DNA from 2 places in the Sodalis sp. C49 genome. Region 1 is predicted to be linked to the other one. Evidence: predicted binding sites of a transcription regulator. Region 1 holds the regulator's gene; the other holds the start of a gene.

Region 1 (8,093 bases):
GCGATGCCCAGGACCGCCAGGGCAATCATTTTCAGCGGCGCCAGGATGTGCCCGACCGTATCCAATAAGCGGCCGGGATAGAGCGAGATGGCGATGACCAGCGCAAAATAGACCAGGCTGTAAAGAAACAGCGGCAGATCCCCCTGGCCGGTAAACGGCGCCAGCCCCACGGCGAAGGATACCGTCGCGGTGCGCGGCGTGGCGAACAGCGGCCCCACCGCCAGATAACATACCACGGCCAGCAGCAGTCCCGCTTTTCTGCCGATGGGGGAACTGAGGGCGTCAATGCCGCCCCCCACCCGGGCCAGGGCAATCACCGTCAGTACCGGCAGCCCAACCGCGCTAATCAGAAACCCCGCCGCCGCCCACCAGACATAAGGGCCTGACTGCAATCCCACCATCGGCGGAAAAATGATATTGCCCGCGCCGACAAACAAGGCGAAGGTCATAAAACCCAGGGCGAGGATATCTCTGATGCTTAAACGCTGGCTCATGGAATAATGTAATGCCTGTCTGGATGCGAAAAATAAGTAAAACCTATGACGACTCATGCCGGTTATGACATCACCAACAGCAACGGGATATCTCGCGGGCCATGGCGTAATGGCCTGTTTGCCGGGACCGGAGCGCTAAAAGGGTGCAAAACGGCGTGAAACATGCAATAACCGGCGCAATTTAAACGTTTAAAGCGCGGTAAGGCAATAGTTGAAGATAAAAGCAGAATGATAAGCCAAAAAAATACCCTAAAAGCAGTGAATACTTTCATAGCCTGGGTAATTTCTGCTACAAGATAGTTGAAGGGACGCGCTTTTAACTATAACAGAACGGCATGGATACCGGTGGCACCCCCGGGCCGCCCCTTAACCCGCGGCGACCATGCCCGCCCGCGGTATTTTGCCGCGGGCGGGATAGCCGGGCGCTGGCGTTACCAGGCGCGGCCCGCAACATCCAGCACTAGCCGCAGTTTGTCCCATTGCTGGGCTTCGGTCAGGCTATTGCCTTCTTCCGTCGAGGCGAAGCCGCACTGCGGGCTCAGGCACAGCTGGTCCAGGCTGATATAACGGGTGGCCTCGCGCAAGCGCGCCAGCACCGCCTCAGGATCTTCCAATTCACCGGTTTTGGAGGTGATAAGGCCCAGCACCGCCTGCTGGCGGCCGGGCTTGATAAACCGCAGCGGTTCAAAACCGCCGGCGCGCTCGGTGTCATATTCCAGGAAAAAGGCGTCGACCTTGACCTCGCCGAACAGGATAGGCGCCACCGGCTCATAACCGCCCTCGGAAATCCAGGTGGAGCGGAAATTGCCGCGGCAAACATGCAGGCTAACCACCAGATCGTCCGGTTTGCCCGCCAGCGCTTGATTGAGCACATCCGCATAGATGCGCGCCAATTGCCGCGGATCCTCGCCGCGCTCGCGGATCTGGCGCTGCTGGTCCGTCGAACACAGATAAGCCCACACGGTATCGTCAAGCTGCAGGTAACGGCAGCCGGCATCGTAAAAGGCGCGGATAGCGTCATGCCAGGCCTGGGCCAGATCGGCGAAATACGCCGCCAGATCAGGATAGACGCCGGCGTCGATGGCGCCGCGCCCGCCGCGAAAATGCATCACGCTCGGGCTGGGTATGGTCATTTTAGCCACCGCGTCTCCGGCCACGCTGCGCAGATAGCGGAAATCCGCCAGCATCGGATGCTGGCGGAACGCCACCTTGCCGGTGACCTTAATGCTGCGCGCCTTGGTCTGCACCCCGGAAAACTGGATACCCTGGTCGACATCGTAGCCTTCCACCCCGTCCAGCCCCTCAAAAAAATCGAAATGCCACCAGGCGCGGCGAAACTCGCCGTCGGTGACCACCTGCAGCCCCAGACCGCGCTGCAGTTCCACCACCCGGCGGATCTCGGTATCCTCGACGGCACGCAGCTGCGCGGGAGTAATGGCCCCTTGCTGCAACTGCCTGCGGGCCTGTTTAATCGCCTCGGGGCGTAATAAACTGCCCACCACATCAGCGCGAAAGGGAGGCGTATTTCTTTGCATGTTTGAGCTCCGGCGTTATTTTGCCGGCCTGGACAAGGCCCGCAAGATAATAAGATTTAATGAATAGTTCAGGATGTAAACTTTCCCGGTGGGCAATAGTTTCCGTCGGTGACATATAGACATCCGGACGTCTATAATGCCCGCATCCATACTAGCACGCGGCGGCGCATCGCCATGGCGAAGAAAATTCACCCGTGTTGAACATTATTCATGATCACCCGCGGGCGACGGCCCACCCTGCCGACACACCTCATTGCAGCCCGATATCCCGGCGCGCCTGTAGCCTTATGGGTTCAGGCAAGGGCTGGTAGCCGCCCTGGCGGGCGAGGTTTTGGCCCTGGGGCGACAAAATACGGTCCATAAAGGCGGCGGTGACCGGCGCCAATGGGGTATCAGGGGGCTTATTCAGATAAATATAGAGATAGCGCACCAGCGGATAGTCGCCGTTAAGCAAGGCCGACTCGTCCGGCGTCACCTGGCGGCCGGCCTCGTCGGTTAACGGCAGGATCCGCGCGCCGGCGGTATGAAACCCCATGCCGGCGTAACCAATGGCGTTGCGCGACGCGCTTACCGCCTGCGCCACCGAAGCCGACCCGGGCAGTTCATTGACTGATGCCAGCAGGTCACCGCCGCACAGCACGCGCTGGCGGAAAAAACCATAGGTACCGGAGGCGGAATTGCGGCCATAGCGCAGCAGGGCCATATCGGCCCACCGCCCGGTTAGGCCGAGTTCCCCCCAGCGGGTGACGGCAGGGGCGTCGCCGCAGCTGCGGGTGATGGAAAAAATGGCGTCCAACTGGCGCAGGCGCAACCTGGGCAGGGGGTTATCCTGGTTGACTATAATCACCAGCGCATCCAAGGCCACCGGCACCGCCAGGGGCGGGTAGCCGTAATGGCGCTGGAACGCGGCGATTTCAGTCGCGTTCATCATGCGGCTCATCGGCCCGATTTGCGCCGTGCCCGCGGCCAGCGCCGTCGCCGCCGTCGCCGATCCGCCCGCCTGGATCTGCACGCCGACATCCGGATAGTCATGTCTGAAATCCGCCGCCCACAGGGCCATCATATTCGCCAGCGTATCGGAACCGCTGCTGGTGAGGCTACCCGACAGCACCGACAGCGGCCGCGCCGCCGCCGGCAGGGTCAACAGCAGGCAGAGCAGCCAGCCCAGGGTTTTTACAGCTTTTATCATCGGGATTTGACACGTGAAGGAGAAGTGGGGTTATTTTCGGCCAGGACGGGGAGGACAATCAACCGGTTGGGCAAGGTAAAAAAGAAGCGGGTACCCGCGCCCGGCTCGCTGATAACATCAAGATGGGCGTCATGATTGCCGAGCGCGTGCTTAACGATGGCAAGCCCAAGGCCGCTGCCGCCGGTCTGGCGCGAACGGGCTTTGTCAACCCGGTAAAAACGCTCGGTCAGGCGCGGTAAATGCTCCGGGGCGATGCCCGGCCCGTTATCGCTGACCTGAAACTGCGCGCCCTCAGCGGTACGCTGCCAGCACACCTCGATGCGGGTGCCCGGCGGCGTATGGATGACCGCATTGTATATCAGGTTCGACATCGCGCTGCGCAGCTGATCCTCATTGCCGCGCACCAGCAACTGTTCATTAACCCGGAACACGATCTCATGCCGTTCCTGGCTGAGCGCCCCGGCGCTTTGCTGCAGGCGCTTGAGAATGGCCGGAATATCGACGCGTTCATTGACCTCGCCCTGCGGCGCGGCCTCGATACGGGATAACACCAGCAACTGCTTGACCAGACGCTCCATGCGCTGCGTCTGATCCTGCATGGTGTGGATGGCCTTGGCGCGCATGGCTTCATCCATATCCTGGTCGTTCATCATTTCCAGATATCCCTGCAACACCGTCAGCGGCGTACGCAGTTCATGGCTGGCATTGGCGAAAAAGTTGCGCCTGGCGCCTTCCAGCTGGCGCATCTGGGTCACGTCGCGGGCCACCATTAACAGCTGGTCGTCGGTATAGGGCATCACGCGGAATTCAACGTAACGTTGCTTATTGAGCAGCAGGGTCAAGGGGCGCTCGAACGACTGGCCCTGGATATAGCTGTTGAATTCAGGATAGCGCAGCAGGTTAAGGATATGCTGGCCGTTGTCTTCCGGCCAGCGAAACCCGAGCAGCTGCTGCGCCAGGCCGTTGCACCAGAAAATATGGCCGTCGTCGGTCAACATCACCAGCGCATCAGGCAAGGTTTCCGCGCCGCTGCGAAAGCGTTTGAACAATGTCGCCAGTTCACGCCGCCGCCGCCGGTGGCGCAACTGCATCTGATGCAGGCCATAGAACAGCGGTTCCCAGCTTCCCCGCCCTTCCGGCGGCGTATGCCGGAGATCGACCCATAACCAGCGGGACAGCCGCAATTGGTAATAATAGTTGCGCACCAGCGCGGCCAGCAGCGCCGCCACCAACAGCCAGGCCAGGTGGCCGACAAAAAGCGACAACAGCAGGGCCGGCAGGCAAAACAGCCCCAGTTCCAGCAAAATCTTACGCCAGGATAAACGTTCCAGCACCGGCAGAGCTCCCCTTATACCGCGCTAATAGCGCGCGGAAAAACGATAGCCGGTGCCGCGGACCGTCTGCACCATCCGATCGTGACCGCCGGTTTCCAGCGCTTTGCGCAGGCGGCGAATATGCACATCAACCGTCCGGTCCTCAACATACACATTAGTGCCCCAGACATGATTTAACAACTGTTCCCGGCTATATACCCGCTCGGGATGGGTCATGAAAAAGTGCAGCAGTTTAAATTCGGTCGGTCCCATCTCCAGGGCCAGTTCGTTGGAGGTTACCCGGTGCGACGACGGATCCAGGCTTAGGCCCTGCAGTTCAATCTTATCTTCCACCGCCATCGGCGAAATACGGCGCATCACCGCCTTGATCCTGGCCAGCAGCTCCTTGGGCGAGAACGGTTTGGTGATATAATCATCGGCGCCTACTTCCAGCCCCCGCACCCGGTCTTCCTCCTCGCCGCGCGCGGTCAGCATCATGACCGGAATATCGCGGGTCAATACTTCGCGTTTCATATGTTTGATAAATTGTATTCCCGAACCGCCTGGCAACATCCAGTCGAGCAATACCAGATCCGGATAAGGCTCCGCCATACGGCTGACCGCCGTGCCGTAGTCTTCGGCTTCGATGGGCTGGAAGCCATTCTGTTCAAGTACGAAGCACACCATTTCACGAATCGGCGCTTCGTCTTCCACGACTAATATGCGTTTTGCCATTTTTTCCTGCCATTAATCTCTGCGGTTAACGTGCCCGGGCATTATGCGTCACTTTTATGACAGATTTATTAAAATCAGCCCATCGTGCCAGAAGCATAGCGGATGGCGGTTTTTTTTCGTCCCGGGTTGCCAAATTAACAGCTTTACGTCGGCATCGCCCGGGGTAAGGTTTATACTCTCGCCCTGACTTTTGCACTCTGGCTGGAGCGTCATGCGGATCATTCACACTTCTGACTGGCACCTGGGTCAGTCGTTTTTCACCAAAAACCGCGCCCGGGAGCATCGCGCCTTCCTGCAATGGCTGGTGGCGCAGGTGGCAGAGCGGGATATCGACGCGGTGATCGTGGCCGGCGATATCTTTGATACCGGCACCCCGCCCAGCTATGCCCGCGAACTGTTCAACCGTTTCGTGGTGGCGTTGCAGCCGACCGGTTGCCAGCTGATCATACTGGCGGGCAATCATGACGCGGTGGCGACATTGAACGAATCCCGGGCGCTGCTGGCCTGCATGCATACCCGGGTTATCGCCGGCGGCGGGTTCGGCGCCCGGGACGATGACGACAACGCCGACGGCGACCGCGAAGACAGCGGCGGGCAACCGGTTTTTGTACTTAACGATCGTAGTGGAAAGCCGGGGGCGATACTGTGCGCCATCCCCTTTTTACGCCCGCGGGATGTGCTGACCAGCCGCGCCGGAGAATCGGGGGATGATAAACAGCGGGCGCTGATGGACGCCATCGCCGCACATTACCAGGCGCTATATGACCGGGCGCTGGCCCTGCGCGCCAAGTTGCCCGGCCGGTTGCCGATTATCGCCACCGGACACCTGACCACGGTGGGCGCCGCCACCACCGATTCGGTACGCGATATTTATATCGGCAGCCTGGACGCGTTTCCCGCCCAGCTGTTTCCGCCGGCGGATTATATCGCCCTCGGCCATATCCACCGCCCGCAGTGCGTGGGCGGACAGCAGCATATCCGCTATTGCGGTTCGCCCATCGCCTTGAGTTTTGATGAAACCGGGCAGCCCAAGCAGATCAATATAGTCAGTTTCGACGCCGGGGGCGTGGCGGACATTTCCCCGGTTTTGATCCCGGAGACCCAGGCCCTGCGCCTGATAAAAGGCGACCTGGCGGACATCGAGGCGCAGTTGCGCTCGTTTAGCGATTACCCGGGGCCCTCGCCCGTCTGGCTGGATATCGAGGTGGTGACAGACGCCTGGCTGAATGATATCCAGCAGCGTATCCAGCAGTTGGCGGCCGATTTGCCGGTGGAAATCGTGCTGTTGCGCCGTAACCGCGAGCAGCGGCTGTCGGCACTGGCGCGCCGGCAACGGGAAACGCTGGTCGAACTGAGCGCCGGGGACGTGTTTGAGCGGCGCCTGGCGCTGATCCCCTCCCCCGCGCCGGAGAACCTGGACGCCATACGCTTGCTCTATCGCCAGGTAACGGCGGACATACAGCAAGGCGCCGCGGCGGAAAACCCGCCGGCGCCGGATGCCGCAACCAAAGGAGACGCCCGGTGAAAATCCTGACGCTGCGGCTGAAAAACATCAATGCGCTCAGGGGCGAGTGGAAAATTGATTTTACCGCCGACCCCTTCGACCGCGCCAGCCTGTTTGCCATTACCGGTCCCACCGGCGCCGGCAAGACCACTATTCTTGACGCCATCTGCCTGGCGCTGTATCACCGCACGCCCCGCCTGGACGCCTTGCCCGGCCAGGAATTGATGACCCGGCTTACCGCCGAATCGCTGGCGGAAGTCGAGTTTTCGGTCAAGGGCGTGGGCTATCGCGCCTTCTGGAGCCAGCGCCGGGCGAAAAACAGCCCGCAGGGCAAACTGCAAAACGCCAGGGTTGAACTGGCGCGTTTGGCCGACGGCGCCATCCTGGCGGATAAAATCAGCGATAAGCTGCGCCTGACCACCGAACTGACCGGCCTGGATTTCGCGCGTTTTACCAAATCGGTGCTGCTGGCGCAGGGGGATTTCGCCGCATTTTTAAACGCCGATGCGAAAAATCGCGCCGAACTGCTGGAGGAACTGACCGGCACCGATATCTACGGCCGCATTTCCGCTGAAATTTTCGAACGCCATAAAACGGTGCGCGGGGAACTGGAGGCACTGCGTACGCGCGCCGCCGCCATCGAACTATTGAGCGAACCCCAACTGCGGGAACTTGACGCCGAGCTGGATAGCCTGCGCCTGGAGCAGGCCCGGCTGAACGCCGAACAATCGCAGTCGCAACGGCATCACGCCTGGCTGGAGCGGCAGCGCCAGTTGACCGGCGCCCTGGCGCAGGCACAGGCCCAGCGCCAGGCCGCGCAGGCGGCGGCGCAGGAAGCACAGGCGCCGCTGGCGCGACTGGCGCGCGGCGAACCGGCGGAATCCCTGCGCCCCCTGCTCGACGATCGGCAACGCAGCGCCGTGGACCTGGAACGGGCTGAGCAGGAGCTCGCCCGCGCCTGCGCGGTGGAGCTGCAAAGCCAGCAGGCGCTGCAACCGCTGCGCGAGCAGGCGGATGCCGCCCGCTCGCGCTGGGAGCAGCACGCCCGGCATCAGTTGGCGCAACAGCAGTTGATAAACGACCATCTCGTGCCGCTGGACCAGAAAATCGCCGGGCTGGAACAACAGGCCGCGCAACAGGAGGAACAGCGGTTAGCCCAAACGGAACAGCAGCGGAAACGACAGGCGCTGCAGGCGCTGAAACAACAACAACATCAGGAGGCCGGGCAACAGGCGCAGCTTGTCGCCCGCTATCTGCTTGAGCATGCCGTCTGCCGGCAATGGGGCGGGCAGCTCCCCCTCTGGCGCGAGCTGTTTGCCCGCC
Region 2 (8,093 bases), 1.3 Mb from region 1:
TGTGCTCAGGGAATTTATTAAGCAGTATATTGACGCCAGCGCTGGCGACGAGGTCATGTTTGCCTGGCAGGGCGGCGAGCCGACCCTGGCCGGAATTGACTTTTATGCCGCCGCGCTGCGCTATCAGCAGCGTTACGCCCGGGGAAAAAGGATTACCAACAGCATGCAAACCAACGGCGTATTGATAAACGATCAATGGGGCCGTTTTCTTGCCGATAATCATTTCCTGCTGGGTATTTCCGTGGACGGCACCGCCAGGCTGCATAATCATTATCGCCATACCGCCAGCGGCCGGCCGGTATTTGACAGCGTGATCAACGCCATCCGGATATTTAAGGAATATCATATAGATTACAACGTATTGAGCGTGGTGAACGATAAAACCGCCCAGGCGCCGCTGGAAATATATTTTTTTATCACGCAAGAGCTGGGCGCGCAGTATGTGCAATTTATCCCGGCAGTGGAACAAAGGTTGTCCGGAGCCGCGCGGGGGGAATTGATTTATCCCCGGTCGACGGCGGATAAAACGCTGACGCCATGGTCGGTGAGCGGCGAAGCCTACGGCACGTTTATCAATACCCTGTTTGACTACTGGGTACGGCATGATGTCGGCACGGTGTTTGTGCAGCTATTCGATAATGCCCTGGCCGCCTGGTGCGGCGTGATGCCAAGCCTGTGCGTGATGCAGCCCACCTGCGGCCAGGGCCTGGTCGTCGAGCAGAACGGCGATATCTATAGCTGCGATCATTTCGTCTACCCTGAGCATAGACTGGGCAATCTGATGACAGGGAACCTGGCCGCCATGGCCGGTGGGAAAAAACAGCGCCAGTTCGGCCAGCTAAAAGCCAATGTGGCGACGCCGTGTTTGTCATGCGACTATCGGTTTGCCTGTCACGGCGGCTGTCCTAAGCACCGTATTCACCGCATCGGGGGCCAGTGGCATAATCATCTTTGCCCCGGCTATAAAGCTATTTTTTCCCATATCGCGCCCTATATGGCGTATATGGCCGGCGAACTGGCGCACCATCGGCCGGCCGCCGGCATTATGCGCGAAATTGATCGGATTGCGGAGGCGGGGATTGAAAAAAAAGGCTAATATGCCATTAAAATAGGTACCCATCCCGGTGTCATAAAAATGTCATATTACCGACATGTATCTGTAACCTAATTGTCCTATTTTCCCTCCTGCAGCAATTATAATAATTGAAGAAAACGGCCATGGGCCGATTTTAAATATCCCACAGGAGGGATTATGAGACTGATGCATACCACCGTTGCCAGTGTTGTAGCAGCTACGTTCGCCCTGGCGAGTATTTCTTCGTTCGCTGCCGCCAACCTGACAGGTGCCGGCGGCACATTCCCCGCCCCGGTTTATGCTAAATGGGCTGATACCTATCAAAAAGAAACCGGCGTGAAAGTTAACTACCAGGGCATCGGTTCTTCCGGCGGCATTAAACAGATTATCGCCAATACCGTTGATTTCGGCGCGTCCGATGCTCCTTTAAGCGATGGCGACCTGAAGAAAGAAGGTTTATTCCAATTTCCGACCGTGATTGGCGGCGTGGTGCTGGCCATCAACGTACCGGGAATCAAAAGCGGCGAACTGACCCTGGACGGCCATACCCTGGGTGAAATTTACCTGGGCAACATCAAAAAATGGAACGACCCGGCCATCACCAAGCTGAACCCGGGCCTGAAGCTGCCGGATCAGAATATCGCCGTGGTACGCCGCGCCGATGGTTCCGGCACGTCGTTTGTCTTCACCAGCTATCTGTCCAAGGTGAATGCGACCTGGAAAGAAAAAATCGGCGCCGGTTCCACGGTTAACTGGCCGGTCGGACTGGGCGGCAAGGGCAATGACGGCATCGCCGCCTTTGTCCAGCGTTTGCCGGGTTCCATCGGTTATGTGGAGTACGCCTACGCTAAGCAGAACAACCTGGCCTACACCAAGCTGATTTCCGCCGACGGCAAGCCGGTAATGCCGACGCAGGATAACTTCAGCGCGGCGGCGAAAGGCGTCAACTGGCAGCAATCTTTTGCCCAGGATCTGACTAACCAGAAGGGCAACAATGCCTGGCCGATCACCTCCACCACGTTTATTATGTTGCATACTACCCAAACCAAGCCTGAGCAGGGCCGCGAAACCCTGAAATTCTTCGATTGGGCCTACAACAAGGGTGCCGACCAGGCTAACGCCCTTGACTACGCCACCTTGCCAAAGGACGTGGTCGAACAGATCCGCGCCGCCTGGAAGGCCAATATCAAAGACAGTAACGGTAAAGCGCTCTACTAAGTCCTTGTGTTTCGTCCCTTCCCTTACGGGAAGGGATTACGAACCAACAAAAAGAGTACTCTATGGCTGACAATACGCCGGCACGGCATGCCCCCGGTAAACAAGGCGACCTGATATTCGGTACGTTGGTCAGGTTGGCCGCATTGATTACCTTATTGATGTTGGGCGGAATTATCGTTTCGCTGATTGTCGCTTCGTGGCCGAGCATGGAAAAGTTCGGCTTCGCGTTCCTGTGGACCAAGGAGTGGGATCCGCCCGGTGAAAAATTCGGCGCGCTGGTTCCTATCTATGGCACCCTGGTGACCTCTTTTATCGCGTTGCTGATTGCCGTTCCGGTCAGCTTCGGCATCGCCCTGTTCCTTACCGAGCTTGCCCCCAACTGGTTGAAGCGTCCCCTTGGCGTCGCCATTGAGCTGTTGGCGGCCATCCCAAGCATTGTCTACGGCATGTGGGGGTTGTTTGTTTTTGCTCCCCTGTTCGCCCAGTATTTTCAACAGCCCCTGGGCGATGTGATGTCGACCATCCCTTTTATCGGCGTCCTGTTTTCGGGGCCGGCGTTTGGTATCGGCATCCTGGCCGCCGGTATTATCCTGGCTATCATGATCATCCCGTATATTGCCGCCGTGATGCGCGATGTGTTTGAGCAAACGCCGGTGTTGATGAAGGAGTCGGCCTACGGTATCGGCTGCACCACCTGGGAAGTGATCTGGCGTATCGTGCTGCCCTTCACCAAAAACGGCGTGATCGGCGGCGTGATGCTGGGCCTGGGACGGGCGCTGGGCGAAACCATGGCGGTGACCTTTATCATCGGCAATACCAACCAGCTGGACAGCATTTCCCTGTTTAGCCCGGGCAACAGCATTACCTCGGCGCTGGCCAATGAGTTCGCCGAAGCCCAGGCGGGTCTGCATACCGCCGCGCTGATGGAGCTGGGGTTAATCCTGTTTGTGATTACCTTTATCGTGCTGGCCTGCTCCAAATTCATGATAATGCGCCTGGCGAAAAACGAGGGGGTCAAATAATGGCGACCGTCGAGCACCAAATGACCCATACCGCGCCACAAATGGAAGCGCGGCGTAAAATGCAGTCCTGGCGGCGGCAGAAGAACCGTCTGGCGCTGTTATTATCCATGATCACCATGGCCTTCGGCCTGTTCTGGTTATGCTGGATCTTGCTGACCACGGTAAGCCGGGGTTTTGACGGTATGTCGCTGGCGTTGTTTACCGAAATGACGCCGCCGCCCAATACCGCCGGCGGAGGGCTGGCCAATGCCCTGGCCGGCAGCGGATTGCTGATTCTCTGGGCCACTGTTTTCGGCACGCCCCTGGGCATCATGGCCGGGATTTACCTGGCGGAATACGGGCGTAAGTCCGCGCTGGCGGAAGTGATCCGTTTTATTAACGATATCCTGCTGTCCGCGCCGTCCATCGTTATCGGTTTGTTTGTCTATACGCTGGTGGTGGCGAAAATGGAGCATTTCTCCGGCTGGGCCGGGGTGATCGCCCTGGCGCTGCTGCAGGTGCCGATTGTTATCCGTACCACGGAAAACATGATGCGGCTGGTGCCCGATACGCTGCGTGAGGCTGCCTATGCGTTGGGTACGCCGAAATGGAAAATGATTTCCGCCATCACGCTTAAGGCCTCGGTTTCCGGCATCATCACCGGCGTATTGCTGGCGGTGGCGCGCATTGCCGGCGAAACGGCGCCGCTGCTGTTTACCTCGCTCTCCAACCAGTTCTGGAGTACCGATCTCATGCAGCCCATCGCCAACCTGCCGGTGACGATTTTCAAATTCGCCATGAGCCCGTTTGCCGAATGGCAACAGCTGGCCTGGGCCGGCGTGCTGCTGATTACCCTGTGCGTGCTGTTGCTGAACATTATCGCGCGGATTATTTTCGCCAAAAAAACCTATTAAGCGTCAGGCGCCGACGCGTCTTTGATCGAAAGAGAGAGTGTTGCATGAGCGGGATCAACAACGCCAACGACAGCAAAGTACAGGTTCGCGATCTGAATTTTTATTACGGTAAATTTCATGCGCTGAAAAATATCAGCCTGGATATTGCCCGTAACCAGGTGACGGCTTTTATCGGCCCGTCCGGCTGCGGTAAATCCACGCTGTTGCGTTGCTTTAATAAAATGTACCAGCTTTATCCGGAGCAGCGCGCCGAAGGGGAGATCCTGCTGGACGGGGACAATATCCTCACCGATAAGCGCGATGTTTCCCTGCTGCGCGCCCGGGTCGGCATGGTGTTCCAGAAGCCGACCCCCTTTCCGATGTCTATTTATGACAATATCGCGTTCGGCGTGCGCCTGTTTGAGAAACTGTCGCGCAGCGAGATGGAGGAGCGCGTGCAGTGGTCGCTGACCAAAGCGGCGCTGTGGAACGAAACCAAGGACAAATTGCACCAGAGCGGTTATAGCCTGTCCGGCGGCCAGCAGCAGCGTTTATGTATCGCGCGCGGCATCGCCATTCGCCCCGATGTGCTGTTGCTCGATGAGCCCTGTTCAGCCCTGGATCCGATCTCGACCGGACGTATCGAAGAGCTGATTTCAGAATTGAAAGCGGATTATACCGTGGTGATAGTGACGCATAATATGCAGCAGGCGGCGCGTTGCTCCGATCACACGGCATTTATGTATCTCGGCGAGTTAATTGAATTCAACGATACGGATAGCATTTTCACCGCACCGAAGAACAAACAAACCGAAGATTATATTACTGGCCGCTATGGTTAATAACGGGATATATCATGGAAAACCTGAATCTCAATAAGCATATTTCCGGCCAGTTTAACGCCGAACTGGAACACATACGCACCCAGGTGATGGCGATGGGCGGCCTGGTGGAGCAACAGCTTACCGACGCCATCAGCGCGATGCACAGCCAGGATGAAGAATTGGCCAAACGGGTCATCGCCGGGGACGTCAAGGTGAATGCGATGGAGGTGGCCATTGATGAGGCCTGTGTGCGTATTATTGCCAAGCGCCAGCCTACCGCCAGCGATTTACGCCTGGTGATATCGATCATCAAAACCATATCCGAACTGGAGCGTATCGGCGACGGCGCGGATAAAATCTGCCGTACCGCGCTGGAAAAATACTCCCAGCAGCATTTGCAGATGCTGGTCAGCCTGGAGTCGCTTGGACGCCATACGGTGCAGATGCTGCATGACGTGCTGGACGCCTTTGCGCGCATGGATTTGGATGAGGCGATCCGGATTTATCGCGAGGATAAAAAAGTCGACCAGGAATACGAGGGTATCGTCCGTCAGCTGATGACCTATATGATGGAAGATCCCCGCACTATTCCCAGCGTGCTGACGGCGCTGTTTTGCGCCCGCTCCATCGAGCGTATCGGCGATCGCTGCCAGAATATCTGCGAATATATTTTCTATTTTGTTAAGGGACAGGACTTCCGCCATGTGGGCGGCGACGCGCTGGAAACGCTGCTGACGGGCACGGGTAAAGATAAGGCCGCGGATGCCGGCGGCGAGGCCAGTCCGCCGAAGGAATAATAATCCTGGCCGATCATACCAATACTTCCGGTGCGCCGGTCAACGTCCATCCCCGCGCGCGCCATAACGCCGGCAGCTGACCCATATCATCAAAGCGGGTGACCAGCGGGTGGTCAATCGGCGGATTATGCGCATCGGCGCAATAGTAAAATACCGGCATGCCGGCGGCGATGCCCGCCTGGACGCCGGACACCGAATCCTCGACTAAAATGCATTGCGCCACCGGTACCCCCAGCTGGGCGGCGGCATGATGGATCACCGCCGGGTCGGGCTTCCAGCGCTGCACATCGTAACCGCTGAACAGACGTTGCGCAAAAAACGGCAGCAGCGACGTCAGGCCAAGCGAGTGCTCCATTTTACTGACCGGACCGTTGGACACCACCGCCATCGGTACGACGATCCGCTGCAAAAGCTCGCGCACGCCCTCGATGGCAACCAGCCGCTCATCAAACAGCCGGGCTACATGCGCGCGGTACTCGGCTTCCAGGATATCCGCCCGCTGGCGCAGGCCGTGCTGTTCCCTCATACGATCGAAGATGTCATTGAGTTTTACGCCTTTGAAATCCCTGATGGCATCGGTAAGCGTCAGCGCAATGCCGTATTGGGCGAACAGGAGCACATAGGCCTCGCAACACAAGATCTCGCTGTCCACCAGCGTGCCGTCACAATCAAATAATACGCATGTTTTGTCCGTCATTAACCCTGTCCTTATACCGTTGCCGGGAATATCCGCTCTTACTTTACCCGATCAGGGCGGACAAGCGATCGCTTAACCCGTTGCCGCGCCTGTTTTTTGGCCCCGGCCGCGGGCAGCGGTGGATACCCGCTTAACCCGGCTGGTGGGTGTTACACAGTGGAACACACGGCCATAATGTTTTTTATAATATAAACAATTATATATCAACAACATATATAAGGATAATAGTGTAGTTAAAAATATATTGTCATCTCAGTGTGTAAAATTACACATCGATCACATTTAGCGATTCATTAACATGTTTTAATCATCCCACTTCTTCGACTGGGAACTGACTATGAAACATATGATGATTTGCTGCGGCGCCGGCGTTGCCACCAGCACCGTGGCGCTGAAAAAACTGGAAGCTTACCTGCAGGGGGAAAACTTGCTGGATAAGGTGCGCATATCACAGGGTACCGTGGCGGAAGCCGCCACCCGCGACGATGTGGACTTTATCGTTTCCACCTCGCCGGTGAAAGTGTCCGTACCGGTCATTAACGCTTTGCCCCTGTTGACCGGCATGGGGACCGACAAAGTATTCAGCAGCGTTAAAGAATTGATTCTCGCCGAGGGTTAATACCATGTTTGTTATCGATTATATCGTGAGCATGGGGGCCTCGGTCATGATGCCCCTGATCTTCATTCTGCTGGGATTGCTGCTGCGTTTATCCATCGCCAAATCGATTAAAGCCGGGCTGATGGTGGGGATCGGTTTTATCGGATTAAGCATTACCGTTAACCTGATGATTGATTCGTTAACGCCCGTCAGCCATGCCATTGTCGAGCGGTTCGGCCTGAACCTGACGGTATTGGACATGGGATGGCCCGCCGCCGCCGCCGTGGCCATGGGTACCCGGGTCGGCGCGCTGGTGATCCCGGTGTGCGTCGCCATCAATGTCCTGATGCTCTATACCAAGACCACCCGTATCCTGAACGTGGATATCTGGAACCTGTGGCATCACGCGTTTACCGGCTCGCTGGTGGCCATTATCACCGGTAACCTCTGGCTGGGGGTGCTGGCCGCCGGGCTGAACTGTATCGTCACCATGGTGATAGCCGATCGCACCACCGCCGATGTGGAAAAATACCTCAATTTGCCGGGTATCTCGGTGCCGCATGGTTTTTCCGCGTCGTTTGTGCCCGCCGCCTGGCTGGTTAACGCGATAGTCGATCGTATCCCCGGCGTGCGCGATATTAAAATCGATACCGATGTGATTCAAAAGCGCTTATCGATATTAGGCGATCCCGCCTGCCTGGGCGCGATTATCGGCGCCATCCTGGCCGTTATCGCCGGGGTTGATGTGAAGGCCATCCTGCAAACCGCCATCACCATGGCCGCGGTGATGACCATTATCCCCCGCATGGCCAAGATGTTGATGGAAGGGGTCTATCCCATCAGCGAGCGTATCCAGGAAATTGCGCAGTCCCGGGCCGGTTCGTTCGGCAAAATTTCCATCGGGCTGGATTCCGCCGTCAGCGTCGGCCATCCGGTTACCCTGTCGGTGTCGATGCTGATGATCCCGATTATGCTGGTGCTGGCGGCGAT

What was found. Region 1 encodes PhoB, which activates phosphate uptake and scavenging genes when phosphate is short. Its sites were predicted from a motif close to CTGTCATAAAACTGNCNNAT; they were not measured.
Region 2: the regulator PhoB is predicted to act here: its motif matches at 1,125-1,144, upstream of pstS (phosphate ABC transporter substrate-binding protein PstS).

What each region holds. Positions count from the first base shown of each region.
Region 1 covers NZ_CP163303.1:2,327,649-2,335,741, forward strand. Annotated here, with positions in the region: gene brnQ (branched-chain amino acid transport system II carrier protein) at 1-494, opposite strand, end outside; gene ABUK12_RS10570 (cobalamin-independent methionine synthase II family protein) at 926-2,029, opposite strand; gene ABUK12_RS10575 (PstS family phosphate ABC transporter substrate-binding protein) at 2,280-3,218, opposite strand; gene phoR (phosphate regulon sensor histidine kinase PhoR) at 3,215-4,552, opposite strand; gene phoB (phosphate response regulator transcription factor PhoB) at 4,577-5,266, opposite strand; gene sbcD (exonuclease subunit SbcD) at 5,478-6,791, shown strand; gene ABUK12_RS10595 (AAA family ATPase) at 6,788-8,093, shown strand, end outside.
Region 2 covers NZ_CP163303.1:3,651,694-3,659,786, forward strand. Annotated here, with positions in the region: gene ABUK12_RS16405 (anaerobic sulfatase maturase) at 1-1,096, shown strand, start outside; gene pstS (phosphate ABC transporter substrate-binding protein PstS) at 1,253-2,293, shown strand; gene pstC (phosphate ABC transporter permease PstC) at 2,356-3,315, shown strand; gene pstA (phosphate ABC transporter permease PstA) at 3,315-4,208, shown strand; gene pstB (phosphate ABC transporter ATP-binding protein PstB) at 4,253-5,029, shown strand; gene phoU (phosphate signaling complex protein PhoU) at 5,044-5,808, shown strand; gene yieH (6-phosphogluconate phosphatase) at 5,822-6,505, opposite strand; gene ABUK12_RS16440 (PTS sugar transporter subunit IIB) at 6,843-7,124, shown strand; gene ABUK12_RS16445 (PTS galactitol transporter subunit IIC) at 7,129-8,093, shown strand, end outside.